DNA from 3 places in the Robertmurraya beringensis genome. Region 3 is predicted to be linked to each of the others. Evidence: riboswitches for the same ligand, from Rfam matches in the RefSeq annotation. Region 3 holds a riboswitch; each other region holds the start of a gene.

Region 1 (4,907 bases), on a different contig from region 3:
TTTTATTCCTTGTTTCAATAATTCACTTTGAATTACCTCCGCCATAACGGTTAACTCCGGACGTTGTGGAAAGGTAAAAAGTGTAACATCAAATATAGTCCCTTGCCTTTCCCAAATACCTTCTTCATTTTTCTTCCAACCTGCTTTTTTTAGTAACTCACTACTAGATAACGATGGTTCTAGTTTCGCAACATTCCCAAATGAGAATACTTCCGGAAAGGGACTTTTTGCTTCTGTACCTGCATTTAGCATAATAGATTGAACAATCTCTTCACGTGGAGTATTCAAATCAACCACTTTTCTAAGAGCTAATTCCTTAAAAAATGGGGAATTCATATTAAACATCAACATATGAGTTCGTAATGATGGAGTGACGTATACTTCAAATTTTTCATCCTTTTCTAATACTGCCATGTTATCAATCGGAATATCTGTCGCACCATCCACATCACCTGATTGAAGTGACATTAATCTCGTAGTTCCTTCTGGAATATACTTAATGATTACTTCAGACAATAGCGCTTGTTCTCCCCAATAATCTTCAAATCTTTCCACAACAAGGGATTCATCTTTTTTAAATTGTTTAAACGAAAAGGCTCCTGTAAGAGCAGGATAACGATTCTCATCATCTATAGTGCTTACATCCGCGATCATTGTAGATGGATCTGCTAAATGAGGAATTAATGCTGCGTTCGCTTGTACAGTGACAATTATTAACTCATGTGCGGATACAACCTCTATGGTTTCAATGTTCAAAAGGTCTTTTACTTTTGGATCCTTCTCTATCGAGCGCAGTAAGGAATTCTTTACACTTGACGCATCCATCGCTTTTCCGTTGTGAAAACTAACATTCTCCTCAAGCTTAAATCTCCATGTAGTAGCATCTTCTTGCGTCCATTCTTTCGCTAACCACGGATTAACTTGTAAATCTTCATCCAACTTTACCAATGTTTCTCCTGTTCCTGTACGCATAACCTCCCAACTATCACTACCATGGGGGTCAAGACTTTGTGGACTCCAAGGGAATGCCAGAGTCATTTTTTTATCTTTTTTAGGGGAATCTCCAATTCCAATAGTTTTTTCCTGGCTACATCCAGAGAACACGATTAGGAAACAAACAAAAAAATACACCATTTTCCCCTTACCATATTTACCCATAAAAATACCTCCATTATTAAATAAAAAAAGCACTTCCAACCGTAATAACGAAAGCGGTCAGAAATGCTTTTCATGATAGAGGGGAATAGGAATCTCACCACATCCAAACTCATTGATGTTGGCATGTATAAGAAGATCCTTTATCAGCATCCTAACCACCTCCCTAAAATCCCGTAGGTCAATCGGCGATGTTAAAATAGGCAGGTCTCCTGACTTAAGGAAACATTCAAACCTTCCCAGGAGTACCCCAGTGGTATATTTGAATGTTCTTCACACTATTGTGAAATTCCCATTACAGTGGCGGGTCCGTGTCGGCATTTAACCGACTTCCCTTTTAAGCGGATAAAGTTATATCTAGCACCTATTTCCAAAACATTATTAAGATGTACTTAGTAATTTAATTTCAATTCCGAAAACCTTCTTCTTTTTACTGACCTATTCCCTTCCAAAACCAGTTGACTATCCTCTAATTATGGTGATGATGATGTTCATACCCATGTTCTTCCGCATATTTACGGAAATTTTCTAAATCTTGCATTCCAGTCGATGTACCGTTTAAGGCCTGGTTCATACGTTCTAACAGTACCGTTCTTAACTTTGGATGATAGCCAAAATACTGTGCTATATCTATTGATACATGCGGATAAGACTCTTTAAACTGTTCGGCCATTTTATTCATTCTTTTCATTAAAATGCCCGTAAATAAAAAATACGGCAGCATGATGATTTTTTTTGCGCCCAATTTAATGCAGCGTTCCATCCCATCCTGCACAGTTGGCGTCGTTACCCCCATAAAGGCACTTTCAACAATAGGTACATTTAATTTCTCCCACAATAATCTGCTAATTTTATAAAAATCACCATTAGCATATGGATCGCTGCCGCCTCGTCCAATTAATAAAATGGCCGTATCCTCATGCTTTTGCTCCACATCAAAACCTGTTTCAGTAAGTCTTGTTTTTAAAATTTCAAAAACTTCCTCATGAACACCTATCGTTTGGCCATAGGTAAATTGAACATCTGGGAAATGCTCTTTTGCATGTTCAATTTCTGCAGGAATGTGCAATTTTGAGTGTCCTGCATGTAATAAAATGATGGGAATTACATGTATTTCATCCGCACCTTTTTCAACACATATCTGAATCCCATCTTCAATATTTGGTGTTGCAAATTCTAAAAAGCATGTTTCTACTAAAAGGGCTGGATCAATGTATTCTTTCATCTGCCCGATAAATTCGCGAACCTCTATATTTCCTGCCTCCAGCCTGCTACCATGTCCAACAAATAATACAGCTTTTTTAATTGGTCCATTACCTTTCTTGTATTTTTCAATTCCTTTTATGCGGTCTTCGCTGCGCTTCCGCACACCGTGCTCCATTGAATAAATGATAGCATCTTGTTCAACTGCCTCATGAACAATATCACGAGCGGTTTCTTCATGTTGAACCGAATACCATGTCCCTTTTGGGTAATCAATTACTACGCATTTATCTTTACAGCGGCCGTTACATCGTGTACGGGATGTATGAATATGCTCATCCAAACGGTTTTTACGGATTTCATCACGAATTTGCTGCGTGACCTCTTCAGCTCCTGCTGCCATACAGGTTGCCCCATTGCAAATAAGTAAGTGACGCTGCATTTGTGTTAAATCCCATGTCGTCATAAAGTTACCTCCCTCTCTCCATCATCTTGGACCCTCTATATCTCTTTGTTATATCAACAGAGCCTCCGATTAAAGCACGTATATTAGAGGTTAAAACGAAACTTAGTCATGTAACTTCACAGGCTCCCAACTAATGATCGCAGCATAGAATGTGTGACGGTATACATACTGGCCATTCTCCATAGCAATAAAACCTTCGAGTGATGCTTTCACATGTGCCATATCAAACTGGGGTGATAAGATTTTTTTGCTTTGTGCTTCATATAATTGCTGCAACGTATCATAACGATACTCACGCTCCAGCTTGAGCATTTCACAATTTGCAAAAATCCCTAACTGATACAGCATATTGACGATGGTAATATAATCACGGCGAGGATATTTAATGTAATAGCCAAACTGCTCATCTAAAATAACGTAATGCGGCTGAATAGGTCCTGTTGTTAAGCCAATGATGGCTCGCTTTTTGGCAAGCCGGTTCATTTTTTTCAACGCCGCATTCATTTCATACATACGATAAAAGCAGTTCACCCCAATAACAACATCATGTTGCTCAATTTGCGCTTTTTCCCATTTACTATGAACGAACCGAACATTTGCATCGTTTTCAAAGTATTGTTTTAAATAATCAAGCACACTTTCAGAACCATCCACTAACGTTAATCTTTTGACGTTTTGACGGAGTTGAAAGGTATAATTGCCCCAGCCCGGCCCCATTTCAATACAAGATGCATTCTGCGGGATATGCTGTTTCATTACTTCGTAAATTTTTTTTGCATAGTTATCTGTTTGCTTGTATGTTTTTTTCCTCATGGACTGAGCCCAAAATGCTTCTTCCAGTTCATCATCAATCATTCGTTCTGGCATCTTGCCATGCCAGTTTAACATGCCTTCTTTCCACAGCTTTTCAAAATCAAAGCGTAAAGGGGATCCTTTTTTCATTGAACTTTCTCCTCAATCTCGACAACCTAAATGGACAATCCTTCTCTGGTGAATTGGGTGCCTGTTTGTGATTTAAATATGGCGTCCTCAATGCTTAAAACTCAAGCCCCTTCATCGCTTTAACATCATGATCAGTATAATAATGTTTTGTAGCATCAATCGTTGACACTAAATCAGCTAAAGCGAGTAAAGATGGATGAGCAGAACGGCCTGTGATTATTAGGTGCATCGTTTTGGGACGGTTTTGTATGGCCGCTAACACCTCATGTAACGGCAATACATCATCGATTGGAAAACGTGTGATGGCTAACGCATTATTCAACTCATCCAGCACTAAAACATCTGTTGTTACATCATTTAGCTCTTCTTTTACTGTCTGCCAGGCTTTCGCCAGTGCTTCGCGATGCTCCTCCGGTGTTTTCGTCCATGTAAAACCGACACCTAATTGCACGGTTTCAATACCGAGTTTTCGCAGGGCAATTTGTTCACCATATGTACGTTCAGGTGATTTAATAAATTGAAAGTATTTCACCTTCATGCCGCGGCCAATTGCACGTAATACTACACCAAGTGAAGCAGTTGTTTTTCCTTTGCCTTCTCCTGTGTAAACTAACAACATCCCCTGTCGAGCCATGTACTAACCTCCCTATAACCACGTTGTTTTTTCTGCAAATGGTGTACGCTTTTTTACGGAAGTAATCTCTTCTGCAGGGTAACCAATGCATAACGTGCCTACTAATTGCTCTTCATCCGTTGCACCAATAAAATCATGTAATGCTGTATCATGCACTAAACCGACACCGCGTGTACGCCATACCATGCCTAAACCCAGCTGTTCGGCTATTAACCACATCGACATAATCGCACTGCTGACTGCAAAGGTATTATCTTTGGTTGCTCCTTCATCTCCAGCCACAATGGCTGATGTCACCACAATGACAAGCGGTGTTTTTGTGATGGCTTCCATTGAGCTTTCCACTAAATGTGGTTTTGCTGGGAAACGCCTTTGTAAATAATCAAGCGCCACCTGCTCATAACGTTTTAAGCTGTCGCCCTGTAATACATAGAAATGCCAGGGTTCACGCATACGGTCATTTGGTGCAAACGTTGCTGCTTCTAATAACGTCTCAATTTTGTCCCG
Region 2 (4,907 bases), on a different contig from region 3:
AAATCATACATTTGTGGATAGGCGATATCATTCCAGTTTAAGAGACCGGAAGATTGTCCGTTAATAATACCTGTTGAACGATTTGGAAAAGTAGGATTCAACAGTTTGATTTTATTTAATGGGGCATTGATTGACATGGTCCCTTCTCCTTTCAAGCTTAGCTATGGCAAGCTTCACATTCTTCAATCTCTGACTGTGAGGTACTTCTCACATAATACGTGGTTTTTAACCCTTGCTTCCATGCTTCTACGTGTAAGTGGAGCAAGTCCTTTGCTTTGATATCGTGTCTGACATATAAGTTAAAGCTGATGGACTGGTCAATATGGCGTTGACGTGCAGCGTTTTGGCGAATGCTCCACACTTGGTCTAACTCATGCCTTGCTCTACGGTAGTAAGCGTATGTGCGATGGTTTAAGTCAGGTGCGGTTACCTTGAACTTAAAGTTCTTCTTCTCTTCTGCATATTCCACTGCGTACAATGGATCAATTCCATCGGTGGAACCACCAATTTTTGCCGTTGAAGAATTCGGGGCAATCGCCATCAGCCAGCCATTACGAATTCCGTTTGTTTTTACTTGTTCCTTTAATTCACTCCAACGCTCGGACGTGTAATTTCTTCGCTCGAAATACTTTCCTGTAGCCCATTCAGACGTCTCAAATTGACTGAATGCTCCTTTTTCCTTCGCAAGCTCCATAGAAGCTTGAATCGTATAATAGGCAATATTTTCGTATAGTTCATCAGCAAACTGGACCGCTTCCTCTGATTCCCAGTGGATCGATTGTAAGGCTAATAGGTGATGCCATCCAAACGTACCTAGGCCGACCGCTCGATATTTTTGATTCGTTAATTCGGCTTGTCCGACTGGAATGGTATTTAGATCAATCACATTGTCTAGCATCCGCACTTGAATTCTGATTAATCGTTCAAGCTCATTGGCACCATAAGACTTTGCGAGATTGATCGAGGAAAGATTACATACAACAAATTCTCCCGGCTTTCTTACGATTACTAGATTGCCATCTTCGTCCTTGTATTCTTTTACAATCGTTGTACTCGACATGTTTTGGGCAATTTCGGTACATAAATTACTGCAGTAGATAGACGTTCTTCCTTCTGCACGCTTATTTGGATTTTGACGATTGACCTCATCTCGATAGAACATGTATGGTGTACCTGTTTCTAACTGTGCGACCATGATTCGGGCCATAATATCCATTGCACGGTAGGTTTTTCTTGGTAAAAGAGGCTGATTCACCGCTTCTTCGTATTTTTCCGTAAAATACTTTCTATCATTTTCATCATAAAAGTCTTCAAGTCCAAGAGGTGTTCCATTTTCGTCCTTCCAGCCCATCAGCTGCTTTACTTGGTGTGGACAGAATGTATGCCATTCCCCGATGCTTCTGCCATTTTCATCTTTTTCTAAAAGTTTTTCCATAAATAAATCTGGAATGGTGACTCCAGTGAAAATATCGTGAGCCTTTCTTCGTTCATCTCCGTTATTGGTTTTTAGCTCAAGGAAGCCATTCATCACGTCTTTATGGAATATATCTAAATAAATGGCGACTGCTCCTTGTCTTTGCCCCAATTGATCGACACTTACAGCCGTATCATTAATCAATCGAATCCAAGGTACAACACCAGAGGACATCCCTTTGAACCCTTTGATATCGGAACCTAACGCACGAACCTTTCCGTAATAAATTCCGATTCCACCGCCTTCTTTACTTAAGCGAGCGATATCCCAATTGTTCAAATAAATCCCGTCAAGCGAGTCATCCACTGTGTCAATAAAACAAGAGGACAGCTGACCAAAGTTCTTCCCTGCATTGGATAAGGTTGGTGTTGCGACAGTCATATATAAATGGCTTAATGCCCAATAAGCTTCTTTTACTAACTCTAGTCTCTGGCCTTTCGATTCGTTCATCATGATAGTCATGGCAATCACCATGAATCTCTCTTGCGGCAATTCATATACCTTTCGATCATGATCTCTTGCAAGGTAACGATCGGCAAAGAGGAACAGACCAATATAGTTGAAAAGCTGATCTCGTTCCGGATTGATTCCCGCTGCTAATTGTTTAATTTCTTCCTCTGTATACATTTGCAGCAGTTTTGGAGAGTAAATTCCTTTCTCCGTTAACGTTGCTAGCAAATCGTAAAAGTCCCCATATGTATATGTGGAATCGTAGTTTCGGTTTTGTGAAGCTTGTTTGTATAGTTCCGTTAAATAGATTCGTGCGGCAACAAAAGTCCAATCCGGCTGGTCCATCGCGATTTTATTTAAAGAATAAAATAAAGCTTGTTGGCTCACTTCTTTTTTTGCTGCCTCTAATTCATTGATCATTTTTGTTATCTCTGTCGCGTCTAACTGATAAGTTGAAGAACACTCTTCAATCGCTCTTAACACCGACTTATAATCTTCATGTACATCTACTACTGTCATGCTCGTCCCTCCTGAAAATAAAAAATCCGCTAAGGTGGGTCCTTGAGCGGATGAAACGATTTCAGCAAAAGACAAACAGGCAAACACGATTTTGTCTTCTGTCGCCATCGTCTCATCTTCCCAAGTCCCCGAAGAAGTTGAAACATCTTAAGTAAGATAGGTCTCCTGACTTATGCTTCACTCTACTTTGAACCCTTCCCATTTAGGCAACTACTTCTCGTAAGCAAACTACACAGTGGTTTGTTCATTTTGTCAGCATTTACAGGTGCGGGGGCAGTTCTGGTCTTTCACCAGATTCCCTATTAAGCCGTGCGGCATCTTATCTTAAGGCAACAACACTATATATAGTTGGAATTTAATTTTATATACCCATATCTAGATAATACAAATTTAATACTAAAGGTAGTTTAGTAGATTAGCAAGTAGAAAATGTTTGTTTTGGTAAAATATTGTTGTTGACTTCGGGAGGACATGGGGTCTGTAGCTACTCACTATCGGCTGTGGATCAGGTTAAGCAACCGATCTGATAAATAGACGGAGGTATTCCGCTTAATTAGTAATTTTTTCTAAAAAAGACCTAAATAGACGGAGAGATTCCGCCTATTGTCTCAGAAAAATTGAAAATAGGGGTTTTTTCTTTGGATAAGCGGAAAACCTCCACTTATTTACCCCAAAACGAACTCCGTTCTACATTTAACGTAAAAATCTCCGGTTATTTTACTTTTGCTGGTTACTTGATTAAGGATAAGACAAATTTCAATATCTTCATGAACACCGTACTTCAAAACAGACGGTGAAGGTATCCCAATCAAAAGCACAACTAAAAAAGAAGAACTCCTTTTCATTTTCAAGGAGTTCTTCTTTTTTATATTTAATTCTCAGCTAACTTCGCCGGTACCACCTTTGGCGCCTCTTTTCCTTCTAGAGGATCCTCTGCTTGAGTGGCACGCTTGATAAAGAAAGCGAGAATGAAGGCAACAATTGAAATCCCTGTAGCCACTAGGAATGCATCGTTTATTCCTTCGAGCATCGCCTTCATCATGATCTGCTCTTTCATTTGAGCGATCATTTCAGCAGTTGGCTGTGCGACTCCTGCTCCTTGACCGGCTGCCGTCTTCATCGCTTCGTCAGCTAGTTCTTGAGCGTGTGTTTCTGTACGATTGGACATAACTGTAACGAGTAATGCGGTTCCGATTGCCCCAGCCACTTGGTTTAACGTATTGTTCATTGCTGTACCATGTGGATAGAAACGCGTCGGAAGTTGATTTAATCCGTTTGTTGAAACAGGCATCATAACAAATGACATCCCGATCATCCGGACCGTGTAAAGGATAACTAAGTGGGTATAGCTTAAATCTACCGTTAACTGACTAAACTCATACGTAGTGATCACCGTGATTCCTAAACCAATAAGCGCCAATACTCGCCCACCAAATTTATCAAACAATCTCCCCGTAATAGGAGACATAATCGCCATGGCGATGGCACCTGGTAGGAGCATTAGCCCTGCGTCCAGTGGAGAAATTCCACGAATCGTTTGAACATAAATGGGAATAAGGATCATTCCTGAGAACAATGCCATGTTGGTTACCATGGAAATAGTAGATGACAAGGCAAACATTGGGTATTTAAACACTCCAAAGTTTAACAACGGAGTGTCTTGCTTCATTTGTTTTAAAATAAATGTTACTAGCGAGATGAAACCGACGGCAATCGCCAGGTACACATGCGGACTGTCCCAGCCCTTGCTTCCTGCTGAGCTGAAGCCGTAAAGGATTCCACCAAATCCAATACTTGATAAAAGTAAGGAGAAAAAGTCTAAACGAAGATTACTCTTTTCTTTCTTATCTTTTAAAAGGAAGAATCCGATTAATACCACTACTACTGAAATAGGGGTAATAAAGTGGAAAAGCATTCTCCAATCATAGTGCTCAATAATCCACCCTGATAAGGTAGGTCCAATCGCTGGCGCAAACATGATAATTAAACCAAATACCCCCATCGCTGTTCCTCTTTTTTCAATTGGGAAGCTAACAAGCATGACGTTCATAAGCAATGGCATCATAATGGCCGATCCGGATGCCTGAAGCATACGTCCTGCTAAAAGAATCGGAAATTCGTGAGCCACACCAGCAACTAGTGTACCGATCGTGAATAAACTCATAGCGACTAAAAATAAATTACGAACAGAATATTTCTGTATTAAGAAGGCCGTAGCCGGAATTAATATCCCGTTAACGAGCATAAAGCCTGTAGTTAACCATTGAACCGTGGCAGCTTCTACCTCTAAATCCTTCATGATGGATGGCAAAGCAATATTTAATAAGGTGTTATTTAAAAACGTGATGAAAGCCCCAATTAACAGAACTCCAATAATTCCGTATGGCGGCCGTTTATCTTGTTTTTCAGCCATGTATGTTCCCCCTATACTATAAGTCCAATAAAATGTACTTCAGTTATATAC
Region 3 (4,907 bases):
TTGCATGGAAAATTAATAATTTTTGGTTTGTCAAGGGAGAAATCATAACTAAAAGGGCTTCATATATTCAGCATTGGGGGACTTTAGTTGAACAAAAAGGGATGGATGAATACAGTTATGAAGCTCCAATACCATTTCCATTTTTTATAGTGAATCAATTTTGTGTACTTTAGAGCGATTACTTCAAAAAATATTATTAGAGAAGTATGCAACAAATAATATAATGCCTTGATATAAGTATTTTTGTTTTCAGGATAAAGAATGTTGAACAATACATTCCATGCAGGAAAAATAAAATATTCAAAAGTAAAATTGCTTTTTATTGTTTTTTTGAAGAAGGTTCTGATGGGATATTTTATATTACCTTTTTCAACAACAAGTGCCCCCATTAACCAGGTGACTACCTGTGTAAACAGGAAAACTACATGTGCTTCACGTATTTTTTTCTTCGGTACAAATTTGATTAACAACATAAACATTATTATCCAAGAAGATATTTCAATGATTTTTTCTTTCTTAAATGTCATCCCTTTTAGGGAAGTTTTTCCTATAAAAATTATTGCTATTCTAAAACAAAGAAAAATGAGACTTTGATGAACAATTCGAAAATGCTGAGCACTATTAAGCTAAAGAAGCAGTTTAGAACAAGGATGCTTTTCTAATAAGAAATCGAAGGGGATGACTATGGAAAATTGGTTAACTGATATTATTAGTGAGTTTAGGTATGTAAGATGACCGTTATTCAAACTTGATAGATCTACATGAAACTCTTCACAGGCTCGTACATCTGAAAGATATTAATAAAATTAATTCTATTCTTGATGATTTACAACTGAACAGCAAACAAAAGGGAAAAGTAAATGAACTCAGAAGTTTATGTAAAAAACTATACGATTTGATTGAGATTAAACTAATTTCACTTGAGTACATAGAATTGAATGAATTGGATTAGTTGGAACGCCGTATACGGTGAAAGTCGCACGTACGGTGTGAACAGGGGGAAAAGGGAACGATAATCTCAAACCCTTACCTATCTGTTTCTTAAAGACAATAAAACCAAACAGAACTTCCGGTTTTATGAAAGTTCTGTTTATTATATTTATATCAACATTAAACATTAACAGAGCATAGTGTTCTTCAGTCCGTTCTATGAATTTAAATGGGGTAATTTCTAGAACTGCTGCTATTTTAAAAAGAGTATACATTTATATAAATTTGATTGATTTTCAATAAGACAGTTTTCCGTAATCGGGACATTTAATGAAATAACTTTATTATTCATTATGGTTAGTAAGAACAATATGGGAAAACATATGTTAATAAAAGATTTAGAAACGGTTCTTCTAATGAAGAAGGACTCGTTTCGTTTATAACTCTATCAAATCCAGCTAAATAATGGTCACTTAACTATTTAGTTTTATTGCTTCCCCAATTGTCAGTATAAATTAAATTGTCTATTGGTATTCGTTTTCCCCATCCGACTGTCTCTAATACAGGTTGTTCTTGAAACTGATGTGTATACCCAACTGACATCAAACCGATAGGCTCGATATGTGGCGGAATATTAAGTATTTTTCGTATGTCTTGTTTCTTATAAAAGGAAACCCATCCAACTCCAAGCCCTTCAGCCCGAGCAGCTAACCATAAGTTCTGCATAGCACATACTACCGAATAGGCATCTGTTTCTGGTATCGTATTGCGCCCCAGTACATGATCCCCGTTCCTTGTCGGGTCACACGTAAAACAAATCGTAACAGGTGCCTCAAGAATACCTTCAAGTTTTAGCTTAGGATACAACAAAGACCGATCATCTTCAAAATATTTTCCTGCTACTTGTATTTCTTTAGAAACAACGTCATGTAATTGCTGTTTAATTTCGTCTGAGCGAACCGCAATGAAATTCCACGGTTGCATAAAGCCAACTGAGGGTGCATGGTGTGCTGCTTTTAAGATTCTGTACAGTTTTTCCTCCTCAATTGGTTGCTTTATAAATGAACGAATATCCCTTCGGCTATAAATTGCATTATAGACACCTTGTTTTTGTTGCACATCAAACTCATGAAGAGTTGCTATTTGCAATGTAGGTTCTGTAGGTAATATTTCAGATGTCTTCGCTACTTCTGCTGTACCTTTTACCGAACCATCAGTTGAACCAGAAACGCCTGCTTGCTCGAATGTAGACATTTCATTTGCAATTTTAATAGCTGATCTCACAATGGGAAGTGCAATTGCCGTCCCACTTCCTTCTCCAACACGAAGGTTTAGATTAACAAGTGGCTGTAATCCTAAAAGTTTATTTACAAAGATATGACCCGGTTCCACTGATTGATGTGATGCAATAAGATAATGCACACATGCGGGAGTCATACGAACCGCTGTCAACGCAGCCACAGCTGTGATGAAGCCATCTATTAAAACAGGGACTCGTGCTGCTGCAGCACCCAACACAATCCCAGCAAGTCCTGCTATTTCTAATCCCCCGACTTTTGCCAAAACGTCAATCGGATCAGCTGGATTGGGTTGATTTATTTCAATTGATCTTTTAATAACGTTGGCTTTTTTTACTTTTTCATCTGTATTTATTCCTGTTCCAAACCCAACGACTTGATCAACAGATAACTGCCCGAGTACGGCGACCATCGCACTACTTGCTGTGGTATTTCCGATTCCCATTTCTCCAAGTGCTAAAAGTCTCGCACCTTTCTGTATAGCTGACTGTGCTACCTCAATTCCTACTTCTATCGCCGAAACTGCTTCTGTCCTTTCCATAGCTGGTCCTTGCACCATGTTATTTGTTCCAAAGCGTATTTTTCTGTTGATTAAACCTGGAAGTTGCAACTCTCCATTAATCCCTATATCAACAACCTGAACTGAGGCATTTGAAGCTCGGGATAAAACATTGATCGCTGCTCCACCTGTAATAAAATTTCTAACCATTTGCTGAGTAACTTCTGATGGATAAGCTGAAACTCCTTCTACAGTTACACCATGGTCTGACGCCATTAACACTACCATTGCTGGGTCAATATTAGGTTGTGCATTTCCAGTTATACCTGCTATTTTAATCGCTAGTGATTCTAACAAGCCTAAACTTCCGAATGGTTTAGTTAGTGAGTTTAAATGTTGTTCCATTTGTTCCTGAGCTTTTGTGTTCAAACCATCAATTAAACTAATTGTTTCCTTTAATTTTTTCATAATTAACTTACTTCCTCCTTTAATGGTAATTCCCGACCATACAAAAAAAACCCAGCTTAAATAAGCTGAGGTCTTGCCATAACCACATTGTAGAACTTCTCTTAGGCAGGTCTCCTGACTCCGATTCATCACATGCTGCGCCTTCCCAGTTTCCCAGTGGCATTGCAGCAGCTCCTCGACTACAGTGGCGGGCTCCGCGTTGTTTTAAACTTCCCTATTCTCCTATACTTAGGCACCTAATGAAGACATTCTATAAAACTACGTATTAGTAAACCATAGAATAGTTAAAATGACAATCTTTTCATGAATCGTATTTTTATCGCAAAAAAATATAGTTATTTTTCCTAGAACTTGTGGAGAAGATTGGAGGTACACAAAGTGGTTACATGGTAGCACTTTGCCTTTAATAAGATTGTAGCGGAAATTGAATGACAGATAATAAATTTGTTAATGTTCGTAGTGAATTATGAAATTGATTATTCAATTAAAAAACCTTATTTTATTAAAAACGCGGTCCTCACGAAATTGTTAGGTGGTGCATTAGGAGCGAAGTTCACAGGCTTTTCTTCACCCACATCGTTTATTATAGGGGCTGGGATGGTATCAAGAGGAGAAGTTGCTATAATTATTGCAGCAACTGGACTACAAGAAGCTCTGTTACAACCATAATACTTCACTTCAATTATTATTGTAATAATATTTACGACTTTAGTTGCACCTCCAAACCTCCAATGTTAAAGTATTTAATACAAGGGGAATAAAAAAGGAATATATTTGTTCAGGTCACTTAATAGTTGTCACTGGCAACTGAATTAAAAAGGAGGGCATTCCTGTAATAAAGCTAAGTTTGTGAAGATATGCACTTATACTATAGTCCTTTAGTTGAAGAAGGTAATAAAATTGGACCACACATATTTAGATATGTGTGGTCCTTTTAGTGTCAACTATTTCACTTTCCTAACCTAAATATAATCATGTTCTATAAATATATGTACGATCGAGATGTTACTGGACTAGTAGCTGAGTAAACAAATCGGATATTTTTACAGCGTTACACAAAAGTGAATCAAAATCGGCAAAAATAGGTGCTTAAAGAGGAATTTAGGGATATGTCAAAATAGGAGTGGATGTTAACTGAAGGAATTTATTAGAGGTTTTATAACGAAATCACTTAAGGATGCCTTTGTATTAGTGTTTTGGGATAAAGTCAAAGTGTAGAAATTGAAGAGTTTTATGTCAGGATAAGGAGAGAAGGGTGATTCTCTTCTTTTTTTGAATAGAGGTTCTCGTGTATTTTTATATTCTTGGAAAAAATTATATAATAAAGTTAGCGAATATTGTCATGAGGAGGCAAATTATGTCGGTTAATCCTGTTAATAATCATTTAAAATCTTTAGCTAGTAAACTGGTTTTATCAGAGAAAGAAAAGGCAAGTATTTCAACATCAATAATCACCTTATCAAGAAGGTTAAATCTATATTTTGAAGGTGGGGAACTACATACTCATTTTCAAATCGGATCTTATATAAGAGGTGCTTTCGACATAATTCGACCTCCTTTTAGGAAGTATTTCCAAAAAGAGAAAAAATAAAAACAAGTGAGTTTTTAATGAACTTTGAAAAGATCTCTATTTTGATTTGCACTAAAGACATATATACTGTGCAACTAGTTTAATCCAACAAAAAAGCATCCCTCTTAAGGAATTGAACTTA

Evidence for each region. Region 3 has a riboswitch for cobalamin ahead of cobT (nicotinate-nucleotide--dimethylbenzimidazole phosphoribosyltransferase). Riboswitches for the same ligand answer to the same signal wherever they lie in the genome.
Region 1: another riboswitch for cobalamin. It lies ahead of ACFFHF_RS09745 (ABC transporter substrate-binding protein); the one in region 3 lies ahead of cobT (nicotinate-nucleotide--dimethylbenzimidazole phosphoribosyltransferase).
Region 2: another riboswitch for cobalamin. It lies ahead of ACFFHF_RS20545 (ribonucleoside-diphosphate reductase subunit alpha); the one in region 3 lies ahead of cobT (nicotinate-nucleotide--dimethylbenzimidazole phosphoribosyltransferase).

The regions. Positions count from the first base shown of each region.
Region 1 is NZ_JBHLUU010000027.1:115,873-120,779, forward strand. It holds gene ACFFHF_RS09745 (ABC transporter substrate-binding protein) at 1-1,158, opposite strand, end outside; cobalamin riboswitch at 1,341-1,538, opposite strand; gene ACFFHF_RS09750 (CbiX/SirB N-terminal domain-containing protein) at 1,625-2,824, opposite strand; gene ACFFHF_RS09755 (methyltransferase domain-containing protein) at 2,927-3,766, opposite strand; gene ACFFHF_RS09760 (cob(I)yrinic acid a,c-diamide adenosyltransferase) at 3,861-4,400, opposite strand; gene ACFFHF_RS09765 (nitroreductase family protein) at 4,413-4,907, opposite strand, start outside.
Region 2 is NZ_JBHLUU010000123.1:27,301-32,207, reverse strand. It holds gene ACFFHF_RS20550 (ribonucleotide-diphosphate reductase subunit beta) at 1-137, opposite strand, end outside; gene ACFFHF_RS20545 (ribonucleoside-diphosphate reductase subunit alpha) at 158-2,443, opposite strand; cobalamin riboswitch at 2,583-2,780, opposite strand; gene ACFFHF_RS20540 (DHA2 family efflux MFS transporter permease subunit) at 3,315-4,856, opposite strand.
Region 3 is NZ_JBHLUU010000079.1:1,149-6,055, reverse strand. It holds gene ACFFHF_RS12220 (CBO0543 family protein) at 84-473, opposite strand; gene cobT (nicotinate-nucleotide--dimethylbenzimidazole phosphoribosyltransferase) at 1,408-3,195, opposite strand; cobalamin riboswitch at 3,283-3,450, opposite strand; gene ACFFHF_RS12210 (cation:proton antiporter domain-containing protein) at 3,646-3,864, shown strand; gene ACFFHF_RS12205 (SMODS domain-containing nucleotidyltransferase) at 4,553-4,786, shown strand; gene ACFFHF_RS12200 (response regulator) at 4,905-4,907, opposite strand, start outside.